One region of the Achromobacter sp. FW305-C-28 genome, then DNA from elsewhere that is predicted to be linked to it. Evidence: riboswitches for the same ligand, from Rfam matches in the RefSeq annotation. Region 1 holds a riboswitch; the other holds the start of a gene.

Evidence for each region. A riboswitch is a leader RNA that binds a small molecule or an ion and turns the genes downstream of it on or off. The one in region 1 is predicted to bind manganese.
Region 2: it holds a riboswitch for manganese, as region 1 does, so the genes downstream of both, mntP (manganese efflux pump MntP) here and AC3WMR_RS00560 (sodium:calcium antiporter) in region 1, are expected to answer to the same signal.

Annotation. Positions count from the first base shown of each region.
Region 1 is NZ_JBYSYL010000001.1:117,107-128,508, forward strand. It holds gene AC3WMR_RS00515 (complex I NDUFA9 subunit family protein) at 1-522, shown strand, start outside; gene ruvA (Holliday junction branch migration protein RuvA) at 550-1,122, opposite strand; gene ruvC (crossover junction endodeoxyribonuclease RuvC) at 1,217-1,765, opposite strand; gene purH (bifunctional phosphoribosylaminoimidazolecarboxamide formyltransferase/IMP cyclohydrolase) at 1,765-3,354, opposite strand; gene AC3WMR_RS00535 (helix-turn-helix domain-containing protein) at 3,359-3,598, opposite strand; gene dusB (tRNA dihydrouridine synthase DusB) at 3,635-4,657, opposite strand; gene AC3WMR_RS00545 (UbiH/UbiF/VisC/COQ6 family ubiquinone biosynthesis hydroxylase) at 4,740-5,909, opposite strand; gene AC3WMR_RS00550 (TM2 domain-containing protein) at 5,990-6,454, shown strand; gene AC3WMR_RS00555 (aminopeptidase P N-terminal domain-containing protein) at 6,483-7,826, opposite strand; yybP-ykoY riboswitch at 7,964-8,126, shown strand; gene AC3WMR_RS00560 (sodium:calcium antiporter) at 8,206-9,210, shown strand; gene AC3WMR_RS00565 (hypothetical protein) at 9,667-9,999, shown strand; gene mgtA (magnesium-translocating P-type ATPase) at 10,422-11,402, shown strand, end outside.
Region 2 is NZ_JBYSYL010000018.1:89,642-101,043, reverse strand. It holds gene AC3WMR_RS29535 (hypothetical protein) at 1-202, opposite strand, end outside; gene AC3WMR_RS29530 (N-acetyltransferase) at 518-1,144, opposite strand; gene AC3WMR_RS29525 (ArsR/SmtB family transcription factor) at 1,232-1,975, opposite strand; gene AC3WMR_RS29520 (MFS transporter) at 2,063-3,319, shown strand; gene AC3WMR_RS29515 (FMN-binding negative transcriptional regulator) at 3,390-4,022, opposite strand; gene AC3WMR_RS29510 (GNAT family N-acetyltransferase) at 4,104-4,604, opposite strand; gene AC3WMR_RS29505 (hypothetical protein) at 4,635-4,829, opposite strand; gene AC3WMR_RS29500 (DUF3313 domain-containing protein) at 5,097-5,783, shown strand; gene AC3WMR_RS29495 (hypothetical protein) at 6,163-6,327, shown strand; gene AC3WMR_RS29490 (YiiX family permuted papain-like enzyme) at 6,356-6,970, shown strand; gene AC3WMR_RS29485 (PQQ-binding-like beta-propeller repeat protein) at 6,979-8,640, shown strand; gene AC3WMR_RS29480 (tRNA-binding protein) at 8,651-9,022, shown strand; yybP-ykoY riboswitch at 9,074-9,248, shown strand; gene mntP (manganese efflux pump MntP) at 9,260-9,826, shown strand; gene kdgT (2-keto-3-deoxygluconate transporter) at 9,871-10,872, opposite strand.

The sequences.
Region 1 (11,402 bases):
GGCGAGGCCGCCATCCAGAAAGAACTGGCCGACTGGCGCGAGGGCGGCTGGACGATATTCCGCCCGTCCGTGGTGTTCGGACCCGACGACAATTTCACCAATATGTTCGCGCGGCTGGCGCGCTGGCTGCCGGTGCTGCCGCTGGCCGGTGCGCAGGCGCGCATGCAGCCGGTGTACGTGGGCGACGTGGTGTCGGCCATGGTCACCGCGCTGGGCGACACGCACACCTGTGGCAAGGCCTATGAACTGGGCGGCCCCCAGGTCTATACGATGGGCGAGATCGCTCGCCTGTGCGCGGCCTGGGGCGGCCATCCGCGCCCGGTGATCGGGGTGCCGATGGGCGTGGGGCGTTTGCAGGCGATGCTGTTCGAATGCCTGCCCGGCAGGCCGCTGATGTCGCGCGACAACCTGGATTCCCTGCGCCGCGACAATATCTGCCTGGGGCCGATCGCCCCTGAACTGAACGTGGTGCCGACCGGCCTGGAAGCGGTGGCGCCGGGTTACCTGGCGCCCGTGCGTTAGCGGGCCGCGCGGCCCGCTTGACGCCGTTCAGCGCACCAGCGACTTCAAGGCCTGCTTGATACCGTCCGACACGCCCACGCCTTCGGGCAGCGTCTTCAGGGCGGCCAGCGATTCTTTCTCGGAATACCCCAGCGCCAACAGCGCGTTCAGAATGTCGGACTGATTGTCCGGCGTGGCGTGCGAGGCGGCGCCGATGTCCGCGCCCAGCTTGCCGCGCATTTCCAGCAGCAGGCGTTCGGCGGTTTTCTTGCCGATGCCCGGCACGCGGGTCAGGCGGCCCGATTCCTGCAAGGTAATGGCCTGGGCCAAGTCGGCCACCGACAGGCCCGACAGCACCGACAGCGCGGTGCGCGCGCCGATGCCGCTGACCTTGATCAGCTCGCGGAAGGCGCTGCGTTCGCCGGCCGTGGCGAAGCCGTAGAGGATGTGGGCGTCTTCGCGCACCGTCAGGTGCGTGTACAGCGTGACGCGCGCGCCGGTTTCCGGCAGCGAGTACAGCGTGCTCATGGGCACGTCGATGTCATAGCCCAGACCGTTGACGTCCACACAGACGGTGGGCGGCAGTTTTTCGATCAGGGTTCCGGTAATGCGTCCGATCATGGGGCGATGGCCTGGCAGAAGAGGGGCCGCGAAAGCCGCGGCGAATGCCGGGATTCTATACGGGTCCGTACGGCGCGTGGGCGCCGGGGCGGGCTCAGCCGATCAGGCGGCCGTTGCGGATGCGGGTCTTGCCGCTCATGCGCAGGCTGGTCCCCAGGCGTTCGAGCTTGTCTTGCAGCGGTCCCACGTGGGCGTGGCAGATGGCGCAGGCCAGCGCATCGGCCGAGTCGGCGGCGGGGGTGCCGTCCAGCGCCAGCAGGTGCTGCACCATCATCTGCACCTGTTCCTTGGCTGCGCGCCCGGTGCCCACCACCGCCTTCTTGATCTGCAGCGCGGTGTACTCGTGCACCGCCAGCGAGCTGTCGGCCAGCGCGCACAGCGCCGCGCCGCGGGCCTGGCCCAGCAGCAGGGTCGAGGCGGGGTTGGTGTTCAGGAAGACGATTTCCAGCGCGGCCACGTCCGGTTGCGTGTCGCGGGCCACCTGGCGCAGGTTGTCCAGGATGACCTTCAGGCGTTCGGACAGCGTCAGCGCCGGCGGGACCACGATGGTCCCGCTGGCCACATAGCGCAGCCGCGAGCCGTCGGCATCGATCACACCGAAGCCGGTGCGGCGCAGGCCGGGATCGATGCCGAGGACGCGCATCAGTGGCGGAAGTGGCGGGTACCGGTCAGCACCATGGCGATGCCGTGCTCGTCGGCCGCGGCGATGACTTCATCGTCGCGCATGCTGCCGCCGGGCTGGATCACGCAGGTCGCGCCTGCCGCCACCACCACGTCCAGGCCGTCGCGGAACGGGAAGAACGCGTCCGACGCCACGGCCGAGCCCTTCAGGGTCAGGCCGGCGTTTTCCGCCTTGATCGAGGCGATGCGGGCCGAGTCGATGCGGCTCATCTGGCCGGCGCCCACGCCCAGGGTCATGCCGCCGCCCACGAACACGATGGCGTTGGACTTGACGTACTTGGCGACCTTCCAGGCGAATGCCAGGTCGTTCATTTCCTGTTCGGTCGGCTGGCGCTTGGACACCACCTTCAGCGCTTCGCGCGGCACGTTGTAGGCGTCCGGGCTTTGCACCAGCCAGCCGCCGCCGACGCGCTTGACGTCGAAGGCGTTCTGGCCCGTGCCCATCGGCACTTCCAGCACGCGCACATTCTTCTTGGCGGCCAGGATGGCCAGCGCGGCGCCGTCATAGGCCGGCGCCAGCAGCACTTCCAGGAACTGCGCGCTGACGGCTTCGGCCGTGGCGGCGTCCACCGGACGGTTGAAGGCGATGATGCCGCCGAAGGCCGACGTCGGGTCGGTCTTGAAGGCCTGCTGGTACGCGCCCAGCGTGTTGGCCGCCACGGCCACGCCGCAGGGGTTGGCGTGCTTGACGATGACGCAGGCGGGCGCTTCGAAGCTGCGCGCGCATTCCCAGGCGGCATCGGCGTCGGCGATGTTGTTGTACGAGAGTTCCTTGCCTTGCAGCTGGCGGTAGTTGCCCAGGAGCCCGGCCGAACGCTGCGCGTCAACGTAGAACGCGGCGGTCTGGTGGGGGTTCTCGCCATAGCGCAGCGCCTGTTCCTGCTTGACCTGCAGGGTCAGCGTGCCCGGCCATTCCTGGCGGGCAGGCACGGCGTCCTGCGCGGGCTCGGCTTCGGTCAGGCTGGTCAGGTAGGCGGCGATGGCGCCGTCATAGGCCGCGGTGTGGGCGTAGACCTTGGCGGCCAGCGCCAGGCGCAGGCCGTACGAGGTGGCGCCGCCGTTGTCCATTTCGGACAGCACGCGCGAATAGTCCACCGGGTCGATCACAACCGTCACCCCACCGGCTTCGGTGCCGTGGTTCTTGGCGGCGGCGCGCAGCATTGCCGGGCCGCCGATGTCGATGTTCTCGACCGCGTCGGCAAACGTGCAGTCCGGCTTGGCCACCGTTTCGCGGAACGGATACAGATTCACCACCAGCATGTCGATGCGATCGATGCCCGCCGCCTTGATGGTGTCCATGTGCTCGGCGCTGTCGCGGCGAGCCAAGAGGCCGCCGTGAATCTTCGGGTGCAGCGTCTTGACGCGGCCGTCCAGGATCTCGGGCGAGCCGGTGTGGGCGGCCACTTCGGTGACGGTCAGGCCGGACTCGGCCAGCAGCTTGGCGGTGCCGCCGGTCGACAGCAGGCGCACGCCACGCGCGGCCAGCGCGCGGGCAAATTCAACGATGCCGGTCTTGTCGGACACCGAAAGCAGGGCGGTTTCGATTTTCATGATGCTAAACGTGGATGTTGTGAGCCAAGAGCTTCTTGCGCAGGGTGTTGCGCGTGATGCCCAGCATTTCGGATGCCCGCGACTGGTTGCCGCCCGACCGTTCCAACGCCACTTCAAGCACCGGGCGCTCCACGCAGCGCATCACCATGTCCCACATATCGTGGGGCTCGGATTCACCCAAGTCTTCGAAATAGCGCTCCAGGCTGGCGCGCACGCATTCTTCCAGGACATCTTTCTTGCTCATTTGAGTACAGATATTTTTATGTTGGTGTTGAGGCGGTTATGCCGCCAGCAGGGCTTTCGCGACAGGCGCCGGGTTGTTGCCGTCGCGAGAAATAGTGAGGAACCAGTCCGACACCGCCCGCCACTGGTCGCGGGTGTTGTCGATGAGGTTCATGCGGTCGCGGAACGAGTCCGCATCCGGCAGGCCGTCCAGATACCATCCTATGTGCTTGCGCGCCGTGCGTACGCCGGTGTGTTCGCCATAGAAGCGGTAGTGGTCGTCGAGATGTTCGAGCAGCAATTCGCGCATTTCCCCATAGCTGGGAGGGGCCAGTGTTTCGCCCGTGCGCAGGTAGTGGTCGACTTCGCGGAAGATCCAGGGACGGCCTTGGGCCGCCCGGCCGATCATGACCGCGTCGGCGCCAGTGTAATCCAGGACGCGCCTGGCTTTTTCCGGCGAGTCGATGTCGCCGTTGGCGATCAACGGAATCTTCAGCTCGGCGCGGACGGCGCGGATAGTGTCATATTCCGCCTCTCCCGTATAGAGGTCGGCGCGCGTTCGTCCGTGCAGTGTCAGGGCGGCGATGCCGGCGTTTTCGGCCATGCGGGCCACGCGCAGGGCATTGCGGCTGTCGCGATCCCAGCCGGTGCGGGTCTTCAGGGTGACCGGCACGCCCAGCGGGGCGCAGGCCTCGACCACGGCGTCCAGGATGCGGGCGATCAGGTCTTCGTGGCGCAGCAGGGCCGAGCCCGACGCCACGTTGCAGACCTTTTTCACCGGGCAACCCATGTTGATGTCGATGATGCGCGCGCCCTTGTTGGCGTTGAACGCCGCCGCCTCGGCCATCATGGCCGGATCGGCGCCGGCGATCTGCACCGACACCGGGGCGATTTCGCCGTCGTGGTTCAGGCGGCGCGAGGTCTTGACGCTATCCCACAGCTTGGGGTTGCTGGCGGCCATTTCCGACACGGCATAACCCGCCCCCAATTTCTTGCAGAGCTGTCGGAAAGGACGGTCCGTCACGCCCGCCATGGGCGCGACAAGAACGTTGTTGGGAAGGGTCCACGGGCCTATGCGCATGGTCACATTTTAACCGGCTCGATCGAACCCTCTTTTCCGTCCTGCAACAGTTTGGTAACAAGTGGACGAAAAACAGGGGCGATCAGGCGCGGAAACCCGTCAGCAGGTGCTGCGCCAGCGGCGCCCGCAGCGGCGCGGCCAGGTCCAGGCCCAGCAAGGCCAGGCCACAGGCGTGCTCGACCGGCGCCAGGCCGGTGGCGAAGATGCGCGGCATCAGGTCGGTCAGGCCGGCGGTCACGATGCGGTCGAATTGGCGTGCGCGGCCGAAATCGGCCAGCGCGGCGGTGGGGCTGGCGTTGGGCTGGGCCAGCCAGCCGCCCAGGGCCTGGGCCAGTCTGGCGGCATCGCGCAGGCCCAGGTTCAGGCCCTGGCCGGCCACCGGATGCAGCGTCTGCGCCGCGTTGCCGATGGCCGCCACCCGGCCTTGCACCAGCGCGCGGCGGGCGCTGAGCGCCAGCGGGAAGACATGGCGCGGCGCTTGGCACGACAGCCGGCCCAGGCGGTCGCCGAAGGCTGTGGACAGCGCCTGCGAAAAGGCGGCGTTGTCCAGCGCGGCCAGTTCGGCGGCGCGCTCGGGCGCGCTGCACCAGACCACGGAATAGGCGTCGGGCAGTTGCGGGTGCGGCAGCAGCGCCAGCGGGCCTTCGGCGGTAAAGCGTTCCCAGGCCCAGCCGCGGCGCGGCAGGGCGGCGTGGACGGTGGTCAGCAGGGCGTGCTGGCCGTAGTCGCGCCGCAGGTCGCTGGCGCCGGCGCCGTCGGATTGCACGGCGATGCGGCAACTGAGTGCGGTGTCGCCCTGGCTGATGCGTACCCCGTCGCCGTCCTGGCCGTCGATCTGGGCGGGGGGGCCGGCCAGCAGCGTCACGCCGCTGGCGGCCACGCGCGCTTCCAGCTTGGCGTGCAGCGCCGCATACGCGACCACGCAGCCCAGCTGGGGCACATCGAAATCGGTGTGCTGGATGACGCTGCGGCCCAGTCTGCCGCGCTGCGACACATGGATATTGAGGATGTCCGCCGCCTTCGCGGGCCAGGCGTCCAGGGATTCCAGCAGCACCCGGCTGCCGTGGTTCATGGCCAGCACGCGGGGATCGGCCACCGGGATGGCGGCGGCAGGCGTGACGGGCGCCGGCGACGCACCGGCCAGCAGCGCGATGCGGGCCGGGTCCGGCGCCACGCGCGCCAGCATCAGCGCCAGCACGCGGCCCACGGGGCCGGCGCCAAGAATCGCAATATCGAAGGCGGAGATAGTCATGCCCGGATTTTACCCGTCCACTACAATCCGGGGCAGCCGGCGCGGCTTGGCGCCAGGGACCTTTCTACCGGTTGAACGACATGACGCAGCTCGAGGCTTCTTCTTCGCTTTCCGCCGCCATCGCCCGCCGTCCGCGCGGCAAGGTCGCCGTCGGCCTCTTGGCCTGCCTGTTCGGCTGGCTGGGGGCGCACTGGTGGTACCTGGGCCGCCGCCACGCCTGGCTGGTGACGGCCGTGGCGCTGGTCAGCCTGTTCTGTGCGTTCCGCTACTACCCGGTCTGGTGGGACAACCCCGCCTTCTTCGTGCTGTTCATTCCCATGATCGACGGTTTCATCGAAAGCGCGGTGTTTTCGCTGATGCCCGACGAGAAATTCGACCGTCTCTACAACCCGGGCCTGCCGCCGTCCAGCAAGACGGGCTGGGGCCCGGTGCTGGTGGCCATCCTGGCCTGCCTGGTCGGGGCGACGGTGTCCATGTTCGCCATCGCCATGGTGGTGGTGTACGTCTGGGTGGCCATGGGCTGGCTGGATGGCCTGACGCTCTGACGCTCTTTCGCCGCCACCTCGGCCGGCGCTATTCGCGCATCAGCGCCTCGATCTCGCTGGCCTGCACCGGCACGCCGCGCGTGATCAATTCGCAGCCTTCGTCCGTCACCAGCGCATCGTCCTCGGTGCGGATGCCGATATTCCAGTAGGCCTCGGGCACGTCGTCGGCCGGGCGCACATAGATGCCCGGCTCGATCGTCAGCATCATGCCGGCCTGCAGCGTGCGCCACGGGCGGTCGGCGCCATGGCCCGAGCCCGGCTGGCGGTAGTCGCCCACGTCGTGCACGTCCAGGCCCAGCCAGTGACCGGTGCGGTGCATGTAGAAGCGGCTGTAGTCGCCGGACTCGATCACGCCATCCAGCGAGCCCTTCAGCAGTTTCAGGTCCAGCATGCCCTGCGCCAGCACGCGTACCGCGGCGTCGTGGCCGTCGTTCCAGCCGCGTCCGGGCGCCGTCGCCTGCGCCGCGGCTTCTTGTGCCGCCACCGTCAGGTCGTACAGCGCGCGCTGCGGCCCGCTGTAGCGGCCATTCACGGGAAAGGTGCGGGTAATGTCGCTGGCGTAGCTGTCGACCTCGCAGCCGGCGTCGATCAGCACCAGGTCGCCATCGCGCAGGACGGCTTCGCCAGCAGGGTAGTGCAGCACGCAGGCATTGGCGCCCGCGGCCACGATGCTGTTGTAGGCCACCGCCTGCGCGCCATGGCGGCGGAATTCATACAGCAGTTCCGCTTCCAGTTCGTATTCGCGCATCCCTGTTCGCGCCACGCGCATGGCGCGGGCGTGGGCGCCGGCCGAAATCTTGGCCGCGCGGCGCATCGCGGCGATTTCCGAGGGGTCCTTGATCAGCCGCATCTCGGCCAGGATGGGGCGGATGTCCTGTTGCCGCTGCGGTGGCACGTGGCCGCCGCGGCTGGCCTCGCGCGCGGCGGCCAGCCAGCGGTGCAGGCGGCCGTCGGTGCGCTTGTCGCCGGCCAGCGGCGCGTACAGCGTCGGCTGGTCCAGCAGCAGCTTGGGCATCAGTTCGTCCAGGGCGTCCAGCGGCTGGGCGTCGTCGAACCCGAAATGCTCGGCCGCCGCCTCGGGGCCGAACCGGTGGCCTTCCCAGATTTCATGTTCGATGTGGCGCGGCCGGCAGAACAGCACGGCGCGGTCGGTGGCGCCGGCCACCAGCACCAGCCAGGCGCCGGGTTCGGTGAAGCCGGTCAGGTAGAAAAAGTCGCTGTCGTGGCGATACGGGTATTCGGCGTCGCGGTTGCGAATGGCTTCGGGCGCGGTGGCCAGGATGGCGATGCCGCCCCCGTCCGCGCGCATCCGCTCCATCAGGCGTTGGCGCCGGGCGGCGAAGGGGGCGATGTCGTCGGGAGGCAGGCTCATGGGTAACGGGGCGCGCAGGGCGCCGGCGGGAAGCTGGAATGCCATTTACTTTACTCGCCGTGCCGCCGATGCGACAGTGCGGCCGCAGTCTCGCCAGCAGCGGGCGGATTCACTGGACTGTCATGCGGGCGCTGCTACAATCGCGGCTCTGTCATTGGGGAGTAGCCATCCTTTGTCCCCAAAGGAGTTAGCGTCAACAGACTTGGTGGTTCGGTACCGCGTAGCGGTTGCCAGAACTCCATGGCGCTAACGGTCTTCGTGTCGCGGCCCGCCCGCACACGAATCAGCCAGGCGAGACCTTTGGCCGCGTAGCGTTCACCCTAGCCGGGCGAGCCGTTGCGTCGCGCCAATTGGTTTCCGCTCGTCCGGCTGCGTCTATATGTTGCTCACCCTTTTCCTGTTTTTCCTGTCCGCGGCAGTGATCTATTTCGCCTGCGAATTCTTCGTCAATGGCGTCGAATGGGTCGGACATCGCTTCCATCTGGGCGCCACCGCCACCGGCACCGTGCTGGCAGCCTTTGGCACCGCCTTGCCCGAAAGCGCCGTGACCTTCATGGCCGTGGTCTTCGGCGAGACCCCCGAACAGAAAGACATCGGCGTCGGCGCCGCCATGGGCGGCCCGCTGGTGCTGGCGACCCTGGCCTACGCCGTCGTCGGCTTCGCCCTGTGGCGCGCCCGCCGCGGCCAACCTGCGCAAGCCAACTGTATCAACGCGGACCAGCGCCGGCTGGCCCGCGACCAGGCCTGGTTCATGGGCATCTTCGTCTTCAAGGTCGGGTTGGGCCTGTTGGCCTTTGCCTGGAAGCCCTGGCTGGGCATCCTGTTCCTGGCCACCTACGGCCTGTACATCAAGCGCGAACTGAGCAACGACGAGGAATGCATCGATAGCGAAGACCTGGAGCCGCTCAAGCTGCGCCCGCGCGATGAGAATCCGTCGATGTTCTGGGCGGCCACCCAGACTATCCTGGCGTTGGTCGTGATCGCCGGCGCCTCGCACGTGTTCGTCAACCAGATCGAATTGCTGGGCGTGGCCATGGGCGCGTCGCCGCACGTGGCGGCATTGCTGCTGGCCCCGGTGGCTACCGAGCTGCCCGAAATCATGAACGCGTTGATCTGGGTGCGCCAGGGCAAGGAACGCCTGGCGCTGGCCAATATTTCCGGGGCCATGATGATCCAGGCCACCATTCCCAGCGCGCTGGGAATCTTCATGACGCCCTGGCTGCTCGATGGCCCGCTGTTGGCGGCCGGCCTGTTCACCATGCTGTCCATCAGTCTCTTGTGGCTGCGGTTCCGCCGGTCGGTCATGAGCGTGCCGGCGCTGTCCGCGGTGGGCGGTTTCTACGCCTTGTTCGCGGCCTACCTGGGCTGGCATTTCTACGTCTGAGGCAGGGCCTTGATGCAGGGCAGGGATGCAGGCCGCAAGCGGTCTGCGTCCTTTTACACACAAAGCGGGCCTTTTCTGTCCCCAAACCTTGTCCATCAGTGGAAACCCGCGTAAAATTCCGCTGTTATCCATCTCAGGAGCAGTCTTCGTGAATACCGATTCCGGCGAAAGTAGTCGATCTTGCATCGACGTCGCTGTTTAACAGGTCCACGCAGAACTCCGTCTGCCGCAGCCTGTTGAACAGGTTGCGGTTGTATCCCAAGCCCCAGGCAGCATCCGGGGCGGCAGCGCAAGCCCACGGCTTGCCGGGATTCTCCCCCAACATCATCCGCCAGAACCGCCGCTAGTCGCAGCGCCAGCGTTCGTGCACGTCCTTTTCGTGCCCGCCCGCCCAGCGCCGTGCGTGTGTGCGCGCGTATCCGCGATACCGCTCCCCATTTTGCAATGGAGGTCGTTATGCGTTTCTTCGACTTGTTCCTGCGCCGCGCAGGCGTAGACCGTGCCACCGCCCTGGGCCGCCGCCGCGGCACCTCGCGCCTGACGGTCATCTGTCCGCGCGACGAGCTGGGCGCCCTGCGCAAGCAGATCTGCCTGGACTTCAGCGCCGCCGGACTCGACGTTTCGCAGGTGCAGATCGACCAGGGCACCGACCCCGCCATGGCGTCGGCCTGCATTACCGTCAATTGCCCGCCCGAACTGCGCGGCGAACTCATGTCGCAAGCCCGTCGGCTGAGCGCCAACCCCGCCGTGCGCCACGTGCATTTCGGCGCCCAACCGCTGGCGGCCTGAATCCGCCCCTATCCCCCCAGGAGAGACCATGCCCAGTGCCATAGACCCCGAGCCTCGATTGCGCCACGTGCGTGGCGCCCGCTTGCCTGTCTGACCTGTCCTCTCCTTGCGAGCCGACTGGCCGGATAGTCTCCCGGTCCGTACGGAATCCGCAGCCCTGAACCCCCGGCCAGGCCCGCCCCGCGCGCGCCCGTTCCGCCGGCCCCGGTTCTTCCGCTAGTTTCCCGTTCCGCTTCACGCACTCCCGGCGCGCCCATCGACGCGATCCGGACACCGGCAACATCGCCCCGGTGCCTGCGCACGCCTGTACGTGGCGGATTCGGCCTGTCTTGCACAGGTCGTGGCCCCGTGCTGCCTGCGATCGGGCCCGGCTGCCTGTCGTCCGTGTCTCCCAGAACAACACCAAGAACCCGAGCACTCCGATGTTTAAATTCCTGAAGACCTTTTTCTCTTCCGCCGCCGGGCTGCGGCGGTCGGGGCGCCACTTCCGGCGTTCCCCCATGCTTGAAGGCACCGGCCAGGCGGTGGCCGCCACCGCCTCCGACGCGTCGCGTCGTGCCAACCGCCGCATGCTGGACGTGTCCCGCATGGACTTCGATGCCCTTTTTTCCCTGTTTCGCAGTGGCCGAGGCGGCCTGTCGGAAGTCCAGGCCGACGAGGCCCGGGCGCGCTACGGCGCCAACGAGGTCGACCACGAAAAGCCGCTGACCTGGTATGCCCACCTGTGGCAATCCTTCCGCAATCCCTTCAACCTGCTCCTGACGGGCCTGGCCAGCCTGTCCTGGGTGACCGACGTCTACATGGCTGAACCCGATGACCAGTCCTGGAAGGGTGTCATCATCATCGGCTCGATGGTGGTGATCTCGACGTTGCTGCGCTTTGTGCAGGAACGGCGCTCGAATCGTGCCGCCGAAGCCTTGAAGGCGATGGTGCAGAACACCGCCACCGTGCTGCGCAGTGACGCCGCCGGCATGGCCGAGGGCGACGCCCGGCGCTTCTTCGGCGCCACCCTGCATGCGTCCGGCTCGCGCCAGATCGAAGTGCCGCTGGCCGAGCTGGTGCCGGGTGACGTGGTGCTGCTGTCTGCGGGCGACATGATTCCGGCCGACTGCCGCATCCTGGGCGCCAAGGACCTGTTCATTGCGCAGGCGGCCTTGACGGGTGAATCGCTGCCGGTGGAAAAGTACGCCGTGCAACGCGTCGAGACGGCCAATGCGCTTGAACTCGAGAACATGGCCTTCATGGGCACCAACGTGGTCAGCGGGTCCGGCAGCGCGTTGGTGATCGCGACCGGGTCAGGCACTTACTTTGGCCAGCTTGCCGGGCGCGTCACGCAGACCTCGCGCCTGCCCACGCAATTCCAGCAGGGCATCAACCGCGTGAGCTGGGTGCTGATCCGCTTC
Region 2 (11,402 bases), on a different contig from region 1:
GCGGGCTGAAGACAAAACCGCCTTCGGCGAACCGTGGCACGGGGTATTCGTCGCCGCCTTCGCGGACTGCGCCCGCCTGGACCACCATGACCGATGCGATAAAGACAGGGCCGCTGGGCAACGCTTGAACCTCAGCGCCAGCGCCCCGGGACACTTTGGCCGTCAGCCGGTATCCCTTGTAGATCAAGTTGTTCTGATGCACTTCGGATGCCCTCTTTCTGCGAGCCAGCATACCCCGGCTGTTCATGACAGTTCAGATATGTTTTGTAACCCGGGCATCTACTGGAAACATTGTTGCATCGCACGACTTGCGTCCCCGTTTCTATCCCCCAAGCGCCGGAACTGCCCCGCCGCGTCGATCCGCAAGCAGGACGCGGCTGACAGCCAGATGAAGCCGGCGGCCACTGGCCGCCGGGCTGATCCGTCCCGGGGATTTCCCTAAAGCTGTTGCGAAAGCGCACTATTCACCGCGTTTCCGGGCGATTTCGGACCGATTTCGAGGACGCTTGCGAGGCAATCAAACGGCGTTCATGCCCGTCGCAGCCAGATAATCGGGCAACGTCCAGCCGCGCCCCAACAGGAACATGCGGGTGTGCAGATCGGCCAGCACCGTGGGCGCTACCGTTCGGCCCAGATAGCCCAGGCGCTTGCGCCGCAGGTCGGCATAGCCCAGCTCATAGTCTCGGGCCAGGCCCAGCCAGAGGCGGTGCGCGGCAGGCGACTGGCGCGCGCCGCTCATGATGCACAGGCCCGCATCCAGGCCCCAGCGATAGACGGCGGTGGCCAAGCCCATGCCCTGGTAGGGCGCGGCGTACTTCGAGTGCGGGGCGCGCACATAGGGATCGGCGCGCCGCCCTACTTCGATCAACCGATTGAACACCGTGTAGCCCGCCAGCCGGCCGCGCCGCACGTCCACCACATACACGTAGTACTCGCCATCGGCTTCGCGATGGCGAAGCACAAGGCCAGGGATGTCGGTACGGACCTCCTGCAATCCGTGCAAGCGATCCGAAGGACGATTCATACGGTCGTAGATGGCATCGAGTTCCTTGTCCACCTCTTGCGGGGCATGGTTGACATCGATGCGCAGTTCCGTCGCGACAGGCAAGGCGCGAGGAAATGCGTGCAGGGCCAGCGTAAGCAAGGCCACCTCCTGTACAGGGCAAATGCCCGATGAAAAAACCCGTGTTTGTGCCGCCCGCACGCGCGGGCAACAAGGTGTCGACGCGCCCTAGGCGGCCGCCGGATTGCCCGGGCGCGCCCAGTCGGCCATGTCGCCGGACGCAGGTTCCGGCATGCCGAAGAACGCGGGGAACTGGCGCGCGCCCTTGCGCGTGACCGACAGGGCGCGCGAGTCCAGGTCCTTGTCGACCCAGCCGCGTTGCAGCAGCGCGTCGAGCAGCGCCGCACCGAGCGCGCCGCCCAGGTGCGAGCGGCGCTCGCTCCAGTCCAGGCAGGCGCAGGCAAAGCGGCGGCGGCGCTGGCGCGCCTGGGCTACGTCGACACCGACCTGCGCCAGCGAGGCCTCGCCCAACGGCGTCAGCGCGTAGTCGCGGCCGTCGGCCGCGAGCCATTGGCGCGCCAGCATCGCATCGTGGATGCGCACGGCCAGCGTGCCGGCCATGTGGTCGTAGCAGGTGCGCGCATCGCGCAGCGCCGACGGCGTGTTGGGCTTGAAGGGCGTGCGCTCGGCACCCGCCACGACCAGCAACGCTTCAAGCGCCTGGGCCACTTCTGCATTGGCCAGGCGGTAATAGCGATGCTTGCCCTGCACCGCCAGGTCGACCAACCCCTGTTCGCGCAGCCGCTGGAAATGGCTGCTGGCGGTGGACGCGCCGATGTCGGCGGCCGCGGCCAGCTCGGTGGCGGTGCGCGCGCGGCCATCCAGCAGCACGCATAGCATGCGTGCGCGGGCGGGGTCGGCGATAGCGCCGGCAACCGCCGACAGATTGATGTCGGCAAACTTGGATTCCATGATTCGGCCTGGACCAAAGTGTTGTGTACAGAGACAAGCATACTGCGAGTCATCTCAACAAGACAGCCGGCGCCGCCGGCCCCCATCATGCGCAATGCCCCGCGTTTTTTCGGTTGGAACGTCCTGTATGCCACCTTCGCGCTGGCCATCTTCGGCTGGGGCGTGGGCTTTTACGGACCGCCTGTCTTCCTGCATGCCGTGGTGCAGCGCACCGGTTGGAGCGTGGCGCTGGTGTCGGCCGCCGTGACGCTGCATTTTCTGTGCGGCACCGTGGTGGTGGCCAACCTGCCGCGGCTGTACCGGCGCTGGGGCCTGCCGACGGTGACGCTGACGGGCGCCGTGTCGCTGGCGCTGGGCGTGTCCGGCTGGGCGCGGGCGGACGCGCCGTGGCTGCTGTACGCAGCCGCCCTGCTGTCGGGCATGGGCTGGGTGACCTTGGGCGCGGCGGCAGTCAATGCCCTCATCGCGCCCTGGTTCGTGCGGCGCCGCCCTGCCGCGCTGGGCATGGCCTACAACGGCGCCAGCGTGGGCGGCATTGTGTTTTCACCGCTGTGGGTATTCCTGATCGCGGGTTACGGCTTTGCGCAGGCGGCGCTATGGGTCGGCGTGGCGATGGTGCTGGTGATCGCAGTGCTGGCCCGCAAGGTGTTTGCCGTCACCCCGCAGCAGCTTGGACAGTTGCCTGACGGCGCCGCGGCGCAAGCACCCGCGCAAGCGGCGGTCAACCCGCTGGCCCGCGTGCCCCGGCTGTGGCGTGACCGCGCCTTCCTGACGCTGGGCGCCGGCATGGCGCTGGGGCTGTTCGCGCAGATCGGCCTGATCGCGCACCTGCTGTCGCTGTTGGCGCCGCTGCTGGGCGCGCAGACCGCAGGCATCGCGATGGGGCTGGCCACCGCCAGCGCCATCGCCGGGCGCAGCCTGGTCGGCTGGTTGATGCCGCCCACCGCAGATCGCCGCAAGGTGGCTTGCGTGTCGTTTGGCGTGCAGATTGCGGGATCGCTGGTGCTGATGCTGGCCGCCGACCATATGTGGGCGGTATGGGTGGGCGTGATGCTGTTCGGCGCGGGGATCGGCAACGCGACGTCGCTGCCGCCGCTGATCGCCCAGACGGAATTCGCGCGCGAAGATGCGTTGCGGGTGGTGCCGCTGATCGTGGCGTTGTCGCAAGGCGCCTATGCCTTCGCGCCGGCCGCGTTCGGTGTGCTGCGGTCGGTTTCGCAGGACGCAGGCACGTCGATGTTCTGGTTCCTGGCCTTGGCGGCCTGCGTGCAGGCCGCGGCGATCGCCTGCCTGGCGTGGGGCTGCGGGGCATCGGCGCGGCGGCCCGTGCCCGCCATGGCCTGACCGCCATGGCCTCACGTAGCCGGCGCGGGCGGAGCCCGATTCAGCGAGCCCCAGCCCGGCTGCGGGCGGTTCAGTCCAGGCCGCCGCGACGCGCTACCAGGCCCGCCATGACGGCATCGCCCTGCTCGTCGGCCAGGCCGGTGGCCACGCCCTGGCGGTCGGCCGGCGTGCGGTTCTGGCTGACTTTCCATTTGCCCTCGATGCGCGTGATGGCGATTTCGACGCCGACGATGGCGCGCATCTGTGCGGCGATGAAGTCTTCGGGTGCATCTTCGACCCGCCACGGCTGCACCCGCGCCTTTTCCTGGGCGTCGGTCAACGCGCCGATCTGCGCGCGTACCCAGGCGGGATCATCGTGTATCACCGGCGTGCCCCAGACGTGCACGGCGACGAAATTCCAGGTGGGCACGACCTTGCGCGTCTCGGCCTTGGTGGCGTACCAGGAGGGCGTGATGTAGGCCTGCGCGCCATGAAACACCACCAGGCATTGCGCTCCCGCGGCCAGTTCCTTCCATTGCGCGTTGGCCCGCGCCATGTGCAGGCGCAGCACGCCGTGCGGCCCTTCCGGATAGAGCAGACAGGGAATGTGGTTGGCCATCAGCCCGCCCTCCCCGCTGGTCATCATCACGCCCAGCGGATGGGTGCGGATGAAATCGTGCTGGACCTCAAGCGAATCTTCACGGAAAGCGGACGGCAGGTACATGGCGGCAATGGGCGTCGTGTCGGAGAAAAACACACGATAGCGCCAGCCTGGCCCCATAGCCAGAGCCATATAGACCCCGATTCATGGAGCCACAATAGCGCCCAATCGCTTCACCAGCAGCACCGTGGTGAAACCGCTGTCCCACTCCTCGTCAGGATAGGTGTCGATTTCGGCGTAGCCGTGCTTGGCGTAGAAGGCGCGGCTCTGGGTGTTGAACGTGTCGGTTTCCAGGCGGGCGTCGGCAAAGGCGGCCGCGCGCATGCCCTCTTCGGCCAGCGTCAGCAACGCCGCGCCCACGCCGCGCCGTTGCAGGTCCGGATGCACGTGCAGCGCCCAGATGAAGTTCTTTTCCCAGTCGACCATGCCCGCCACGCGGCCGTCGACCTCGCACACGTGGAACAGCGCGCCGCGCTCGGCGACGTATTGCGGGATCTTGCCCGAGTCCAGGAAGTGCCGGTATTTTTCCGGCGTCATCTGCGGCTGCCAGGTGCCTTCGTAGGTGCGCGTCAGCACGTCCTCGAGCGCGGCCGCGTCGGATGCGCGCGCCGGCCGGATCGTCAAGGGGAATGGGGGTTGCGTCATGCGCGGCAGTGTAGCAACTCCATACCGGGCCTATCGTCGGACGCGCTCGTAGGCCTGGTTCATGCGCTCGCGCGCAGACGTTTCCTGTTCATAGGCGCGGTCGTAGGTGTCCAGACATCCCGGTGTGGGATTGGGCCACTTGATCGCGGCGACGGCGGCGGTGAGCTCGTCCCGCGCGCGCTGCCATTCCTTGACGGCGGCGTACCACTCTTTGGTCGTGTCCATAGTTTCCTCCCTATGTGCACGACCCCATCGTAGTCCCGCCCAGGCAGGTGCGATTGCTGCAAGCGGCGACGCGGAAGGATGAGTTGCGCGGGTTTCTGGATGGCTACGTTTGGCTGGTGCGGGTTGCTCCCAAAGGGGTAAACCCGCAAGGGCTCAGATGCGTACCCGAAAACCCACTTTGCCTTGCAAAACAGGCCCATAATTACGAGTACTTCGATGCGTCACGGACACGCCTTTCCCAGGCGCGCTTCCTGTAAAGGAAAGCCCATGAATATCCGCCGCTCCCTCTTGTCCGCCAGTTGTGCCGTGTTGGCCCTGGCCGGCTGTTCGAATTTGCCCAAGGCAGAGAACTACTCCACCGCCCTGGGCGAAAGCCAAAACCAATTGACGCAAGACCCGCAATGGAGCGCGGGCCGCGTCTGGGTGCGTCCCGGCCCGCCCATCGGCAGCGAATACGGCAAGACGCTGATGCTGGACAAGGTCGACTACATCGCGGGCGACCGCCCCGACGACCTGGGCATGAAGGCCGATCCGGCGCTGCGCGAAAAAGCCCTGGCCTATCTGAACACCGCAGTGCGCCGCGAATTCGAGCAGGCCGGCTACACGCTGGTCGACAAGCCGCAGCCACGTGCGCTGCGTTTGCAGGTGGCCATTACCGGCACCTTCAAGAACGACCGCGATCCGCGCGCGATGGAATACATTCCGATCGGCTACGTGATCGGGCAGACCGCCCGCGCCGCGGGATATCGCGACCAATCGGCGCGGCTGCTGATCGAAGCCGCGGTGCGCGATGCCACCACCGGCCAACTGCTGATCGCGTCGCTGGGCACGGTCACGGGCAGCAATCTGCCGCCCGACCAGAAGCCCACGGCCGATGATGTACGCGCGGCCATCGACGACTGGGCGCGGCAGTTGCGCCAGCAATACGATCGCATCTGGACCACGCCGCACTGACGTGCCGCGGCGGGACATGACGTGTCATCGTCGATATCGGACGCATCGTCTTTCGCAGCCAAGGTAGAATTGCGCGCCGCGGCCTCGCGGCCTGCTGCGGTCTGGCGCAAGAAAACCCTGCGCGCCGCCGCCGATTGAACCCGCCGCCGCCGCCGCGGTCCATAGAAGGCCGGTCCGCATGCCGGCCTCGTGGCGGCTTGGCCGGTTTGCATTGCAGCCGGCGCCTGCGCCAACCTTGCTGCCGCCTTTCACGGCCAGCCGCAAGCCGCCGCGAATCCCCGTTTCCTCATATCACGATGTGATGAATATTGACGTCAACCCTCACTTACCCACGGCCGCGGCAAATGCTACTGTTCCGCCTGTGCAAGGAGTACTAGCAATGGATCAGAAGACCAAGCCCTGGGCCTTTCCCAAGCCCCATCCGGAAAACACCCCACGGGGCGAACGCAACAAACAGGAGTTCGACGCGCCCGTCGCTGAAAAAGCGCCTGCGGCCAAGACGCGCAGCAAGAAAGCCGCCGCCACCGCCGCGGCCAAGTCGTGATGCGCGGCTGAACGCCGCCCACGTGCCCATGCGCTCCTTCGCCATCACCTGGCTTGCCCGTACCGCCGCGGCCGCGCTTTGCGCCGCATCCCTGACTGCCGTTGCCGCCCCCGATGTCCAGACGGGCGACCTGGTGTTCCAGCAGTCTCGTTCCGCGCAAAGCCTGGCGGTGCAGCAGGCCACGCATTCGCCCTACAGCCACATGGGCATGATCGTGCTTCGGCAAGGCCGCCCTTATGTGCTGGAAGCCGCGGCCACGGTGCGCTACACGCCGCTGGCGGCCTGGGCCGCACAGGGCGAACGGGGCGCCTATGTGGTCAAACGCCTGCGCGATGACGCGCAACTGACGCCGCAACGGCGCGACCGCCTGGCCGCCATCGGCGCCACGTACACCGGCAAGCCTTATGACGCGGCGTTCGGTTGGTCGGACGACAAGATCTATTGCTCGGAACTGGTCTGGAAGATCTACCAGCGCGCGCTCGGCGTCGAAATCGGCAAGCTGCAGCCGCTCAAGACCTTCGACCTGAGCGCGCCCGCCGTGCGCGCCAAGATGCGGGAGCGCTACGGCGACGCCATCCCCTGGGAAGAACCGATCATCTCGCCCGCCGCGATGTTCGATTCGCCGCTGCTGCGCTCGCCCTGAACCCGGCCATGGACGCGACGCCGATCCCGTTCATGAACCCGGCCTTGCGCGGCGCAGGCAAGATCACCGGCGTCTTTTTCAACCCCGCCGGCGATATCGCCGCGGTGGCTTCGGTGTTTCCTTTGCTGGCCAATCCGCGCGCGCGGGCTGCCTATGGCGGCGCCGCGCTGCGCTATCGCGTCGGCCTGTACCGGCTTGGCGAGACGACGCCCTTCGCGGTGTACGACACGCTGCGCCTGCCGGTCAACGACGTGGCGTTTCACCCCACCGAGCCCGTCGTCGTGATCGGCGCGGGCAGCTACGACGGCGGCTATCTGTTCGAAGGCGACCTGGCCTTCTGGAACTGGCAAAGCGGCAAAAGCCGCCGTCCCTACGCGGCCGTGCCCGAAGTGGTGCGCTGCCGCTACAGCGATGATGGCAGCCATGTCGTGGCGTGGGTCCGGCCCTGGGACGAAGAATGGGGCGACCAGGAATACGACGCCGACGGCGACTGGAACCAGGTGCTGGACACGTTGTTCCCGATCCGCGTGGACGATGCCGAGGCCGCGTGGCACTTGCGGTCGCCCGCGACGCTGACGCTGGATCCTGCCACCGCCACGAGCGGCGGCGCCATCGCGCCCGACGTCGATGCCGCCCATCGCCTGGCGAATTGGCTGGCCGTGCCCGACCTGGGTCTGCGCGGTGCGATCTGGGACCTGGCGTGGCGGGATGCCGACACGCTGGTCGCCACGCACGACGGTTGCCTGCTGGATCTCTACGCCGCTGACGGCCGCCTCGTCGCCCGCCACGAAGGCGGCGGCCATGGCGCGGAAATCCTGCGCGCCGCCTCGGTCACCGTGCATGCCATCGCCCCGCCCGATCCCGGCGACCGGTTCCGCCGCGATTCCCGTCTGTATGCACTGCAGGGCGATGCCCTGGTCGCGGTGCGCGGCTACGCCGGCCAATACACCTTCTCGATCGCGAGCGACGGCCGCCTGCTCGGCCGCCAGGACCGCATGGGTCCGACGCGCCCGCACGCTCATGACGTGCAGCTCGATGCCACACTGGCGACGGAACAACGCCTGGACGTTGGCCATTACGACTGCTTCAACCACTACATCGGCATCAACGGCGCCCCCCACCTGTTCGCCGTGCAGGGCACGCCGCCCAGCTCGCATGAAGGCAAGCACCTGTGCATCGTCCACCCCGACGGCCGCATCGAACGCCTGTGGCCGCTGCTGCAACCCGACGGCACGCACGCCAGCCACGCGATGGAATGCCGCGGCGCGTACGTCGACGACGAACAGGGCCCCGGCGTCATCATTGCCGGCAAGCACTATTCGCCCACGGTGGACAACACGTACAGCGGCTTCATCTACCGCAAGAGCCTGGTGCGCGGCGTGCTGGCATGGCGCCATGCCACCCATGCATCGCCCACCATGATCCTGTCCGCGGCCGGCCTGGTGATCGCGGCATTCCTGGATGGCCGGCTGATGCTGATCGACGCGTTGACAGGCGGCGTGCGGCGCGATGCCAAGGTCCGCATGGCAGGCGCCGCCACCGTGATCTACGCGCTGGACGCCCACCAAGACCGCTTGGCGATCGGCACGATAGACGGGCGCATCGCCGTGGTCGGCGTGCAGGACCTGCTGGCCGCGCCGGTGACGCGCGGCGGCATCGACCTGGCTTAGAATTCCTGCCATGCACTACACCCAAGACCCCAATACGCCGCCCGCCCCGACCGTCAGCTTCGATGACTTCATGAAGGTCGACATCCGTGTGGGCACCATCGTCGCCGCCGATCCGTTTCCCGAAGCGCGCAAACCAGCCTACAAGCTGACCATCGATTTCGGCGCCGGCGTCGGCGTGAAGAAAAGCTCGGCGCAGATCACCGGCCGCTACGCCTTGGAAGATCTGCCGGGCAAGCGTGTGCTGGGCATCGTGAACTTCCCGCCGCGCCAGGTGGGCCCGGTACGTTCCGAAGTGCTGGTGCTGGGGCTGGCCGACGACGCCGATCACACCGTGCTGGTGACGCCCGAACTGAACGTGCCCAATGGGGCGCGGCTGACCTGAGCCGGGCGCCCGGCAGTGTCACACCCGTGCCGCGCGCCTTTTGGTAAACTGGCGATCCTCTTTGGGGAGTAGCCTCTTGTGGCCCTGGCCACAAGCGTTTGCGTCAACATTCTTGGCCCCCCTGGCCATGGCGCAAACAACCGATACGGTTTGGCGAGACCATGGACTTTTCCGTAGCTTCTGACCGGGCGATAGGGAAAAAGTCTATGCGTTTCGCCCGGTCGGAGCTTCTCTCGCATGAATGCCCTTTCCACGATCGTCCTGGCCTTCGCCATGTCCACCGACGCCTTCGCCGCCGCGGTCGGCAAAGGCGCTGCGCTGCATAAACCCCGCTTGTCCGAAGCCTTGCGCACCGGCCTGATCTTCGGTGTGATCGAAGCGATCACCCCCGTGATCGGCTGGGCCCTCGGTTCCGTGGCCGCGAAGTTCGTGCAGGACTGGGACCATTGGATCGCCTTTGGCATGCTCTGTATCCTGGGCGCGTTGATGATCCGCAATGGCCTGGGCGCCGACAAGGAAGAAGCCGCCCCCGTCGGCCGCCATTCGTTCTGGCTGCTGGCCGCCACCGGTTTCGCCACCAGCATCGACGCCATGGCGGTGGGCGTGAGCCTGGCCTTCATCGACAACAACATCGTCGTCACCGCCTTGGCCATCGGCCTGGCCACCCTGCTGATGGTGACCCTGGGCGTCATGATCGGCCGCCTGGTCGGCAACGTCGCCGGCAAGCGCGCGGAAGTGCTGGGTGGGCTGGCGCTGATCGGAATCGGGGCCACTATCTTGTACGAGCACTTGAAGGCGGGCTGAGGCTGAGGGGGCGATGGGTCAGCGCTAGCCCCCATCTGATGGCACTACACCCCGCTAGCCCGCATCACCGGCACGGCTTGCGCCTTGCCCCGGCGCACGCGCGGAGCGACGCGCTTGGCCCAGAAGGCGGTCAGCATGGGCACGAGCAGGGCGGTGATGACCACGCATGCCGCGACCAGGGCGGTCGCCGCCGGCGCCCACGGTTGGAACTGCGGCGCCGCGGCGGCGACCAGGCTGGGGGTGGCCGCCGCGGCGCCAGCCGTGCTGGAGGCGGCCACGCCTGCCGTGCCGCGGCCGCCACCGATCAGGATGTCGGAAATCACCAGCGCCACGCCCGACACCAGCATCACGCCGACCGCCACCACGATGCCCAACAAGCCGGTATCCAGGATGACAGACAGATTGATGGTATTGCCCAGCGCAAAGGCGAAGAACGGGATCAGCATGCGCGGCCCACGGCTGAAGAATTCGCGCAGGTCTTCGTCCAGGTTGCCGAGCGCAAAGCCGATCAGGAACGGAATCACGACGCCGACCAGGTGATGCGCCTCGAACGCCGCAAGGCCCGTGGTGCCCAGGATGATCATGGTCATCAGCGGACCGGACTCCATGCCGATCAAGACGGATGCGCCGGCCTCTTCGCGCGTGCCGTATTCCTCCATCAACGACGCGAACAGACCCGCGTTGGTCATGTCCAGCGCCGCCACCAGCGCCAGCACCGACAGGCCGGCGAAAAAGCCGGTGGCGATGCCGCCGTCGGGCAGCCAGCGCGACGCCAGCAGCGCCACCACCCACGCCAGGCCAAGCTTGGCGCCGATCAGCGCGCCTGACTTGCGCAGCACGGTGCCGGTGGCGCGCAGGTTGATGGATGCGCCCAGGCAGAACAGCCAGACGGCGAGGATGGGCACGACGCCGGTGATCAGGCCGTTGGTGAACGAGCCGAAATACTTGCCGGTATCGGGCCAGAAGGTGTGCAGGGCGGACCCGAGTAGCAGCGGTACGAGCATCATGCCGCCAGGAATCCGTTCGATCGAACGCTTGATTTTCATGTTGTCTCCGAGGTTGCACGCCTCCAGGGCGAAGGGGCGCGCTTTTTTCTAATGAAATCAAGTTTTATAAAAAAACACCATAGAGAAAACCCGAAACTCTCTATATTTAAATAGTTATTGGAGTACCGGGGTCACCCAGGCGATACCTTTTCGCACTTTTTAGTTTTATCTATAAAATCTTATTTCTTATATAAAAATTCCATCACAACCCGCGGGCACCGCATTCCCCTGCCGGTATGCCAGACGCCAACGCGGGGACAGGCTGTTTTTTCTTCATTGGTAGACGATGGTGAAAGTCGCCAGGCCATTGGCGGTTCCCGCAACGATGCTGCGGGACCCCAACTTCTGGCAACGGGCGGCGCGCAGCGAGATATCGACGCTGCCCGGCCCACCGGTGGATCGCCCGTACAGCGGATTGCCTCAGGCGATCGGGTCCCCAGCGTCGTCCATGACCTGGATGACCATGCCTCGGGCCACGCTGTCCAGGCTCAAGGCCAGGGCGCCGGCAATGAGCAGGTCGGGCTAGCTGG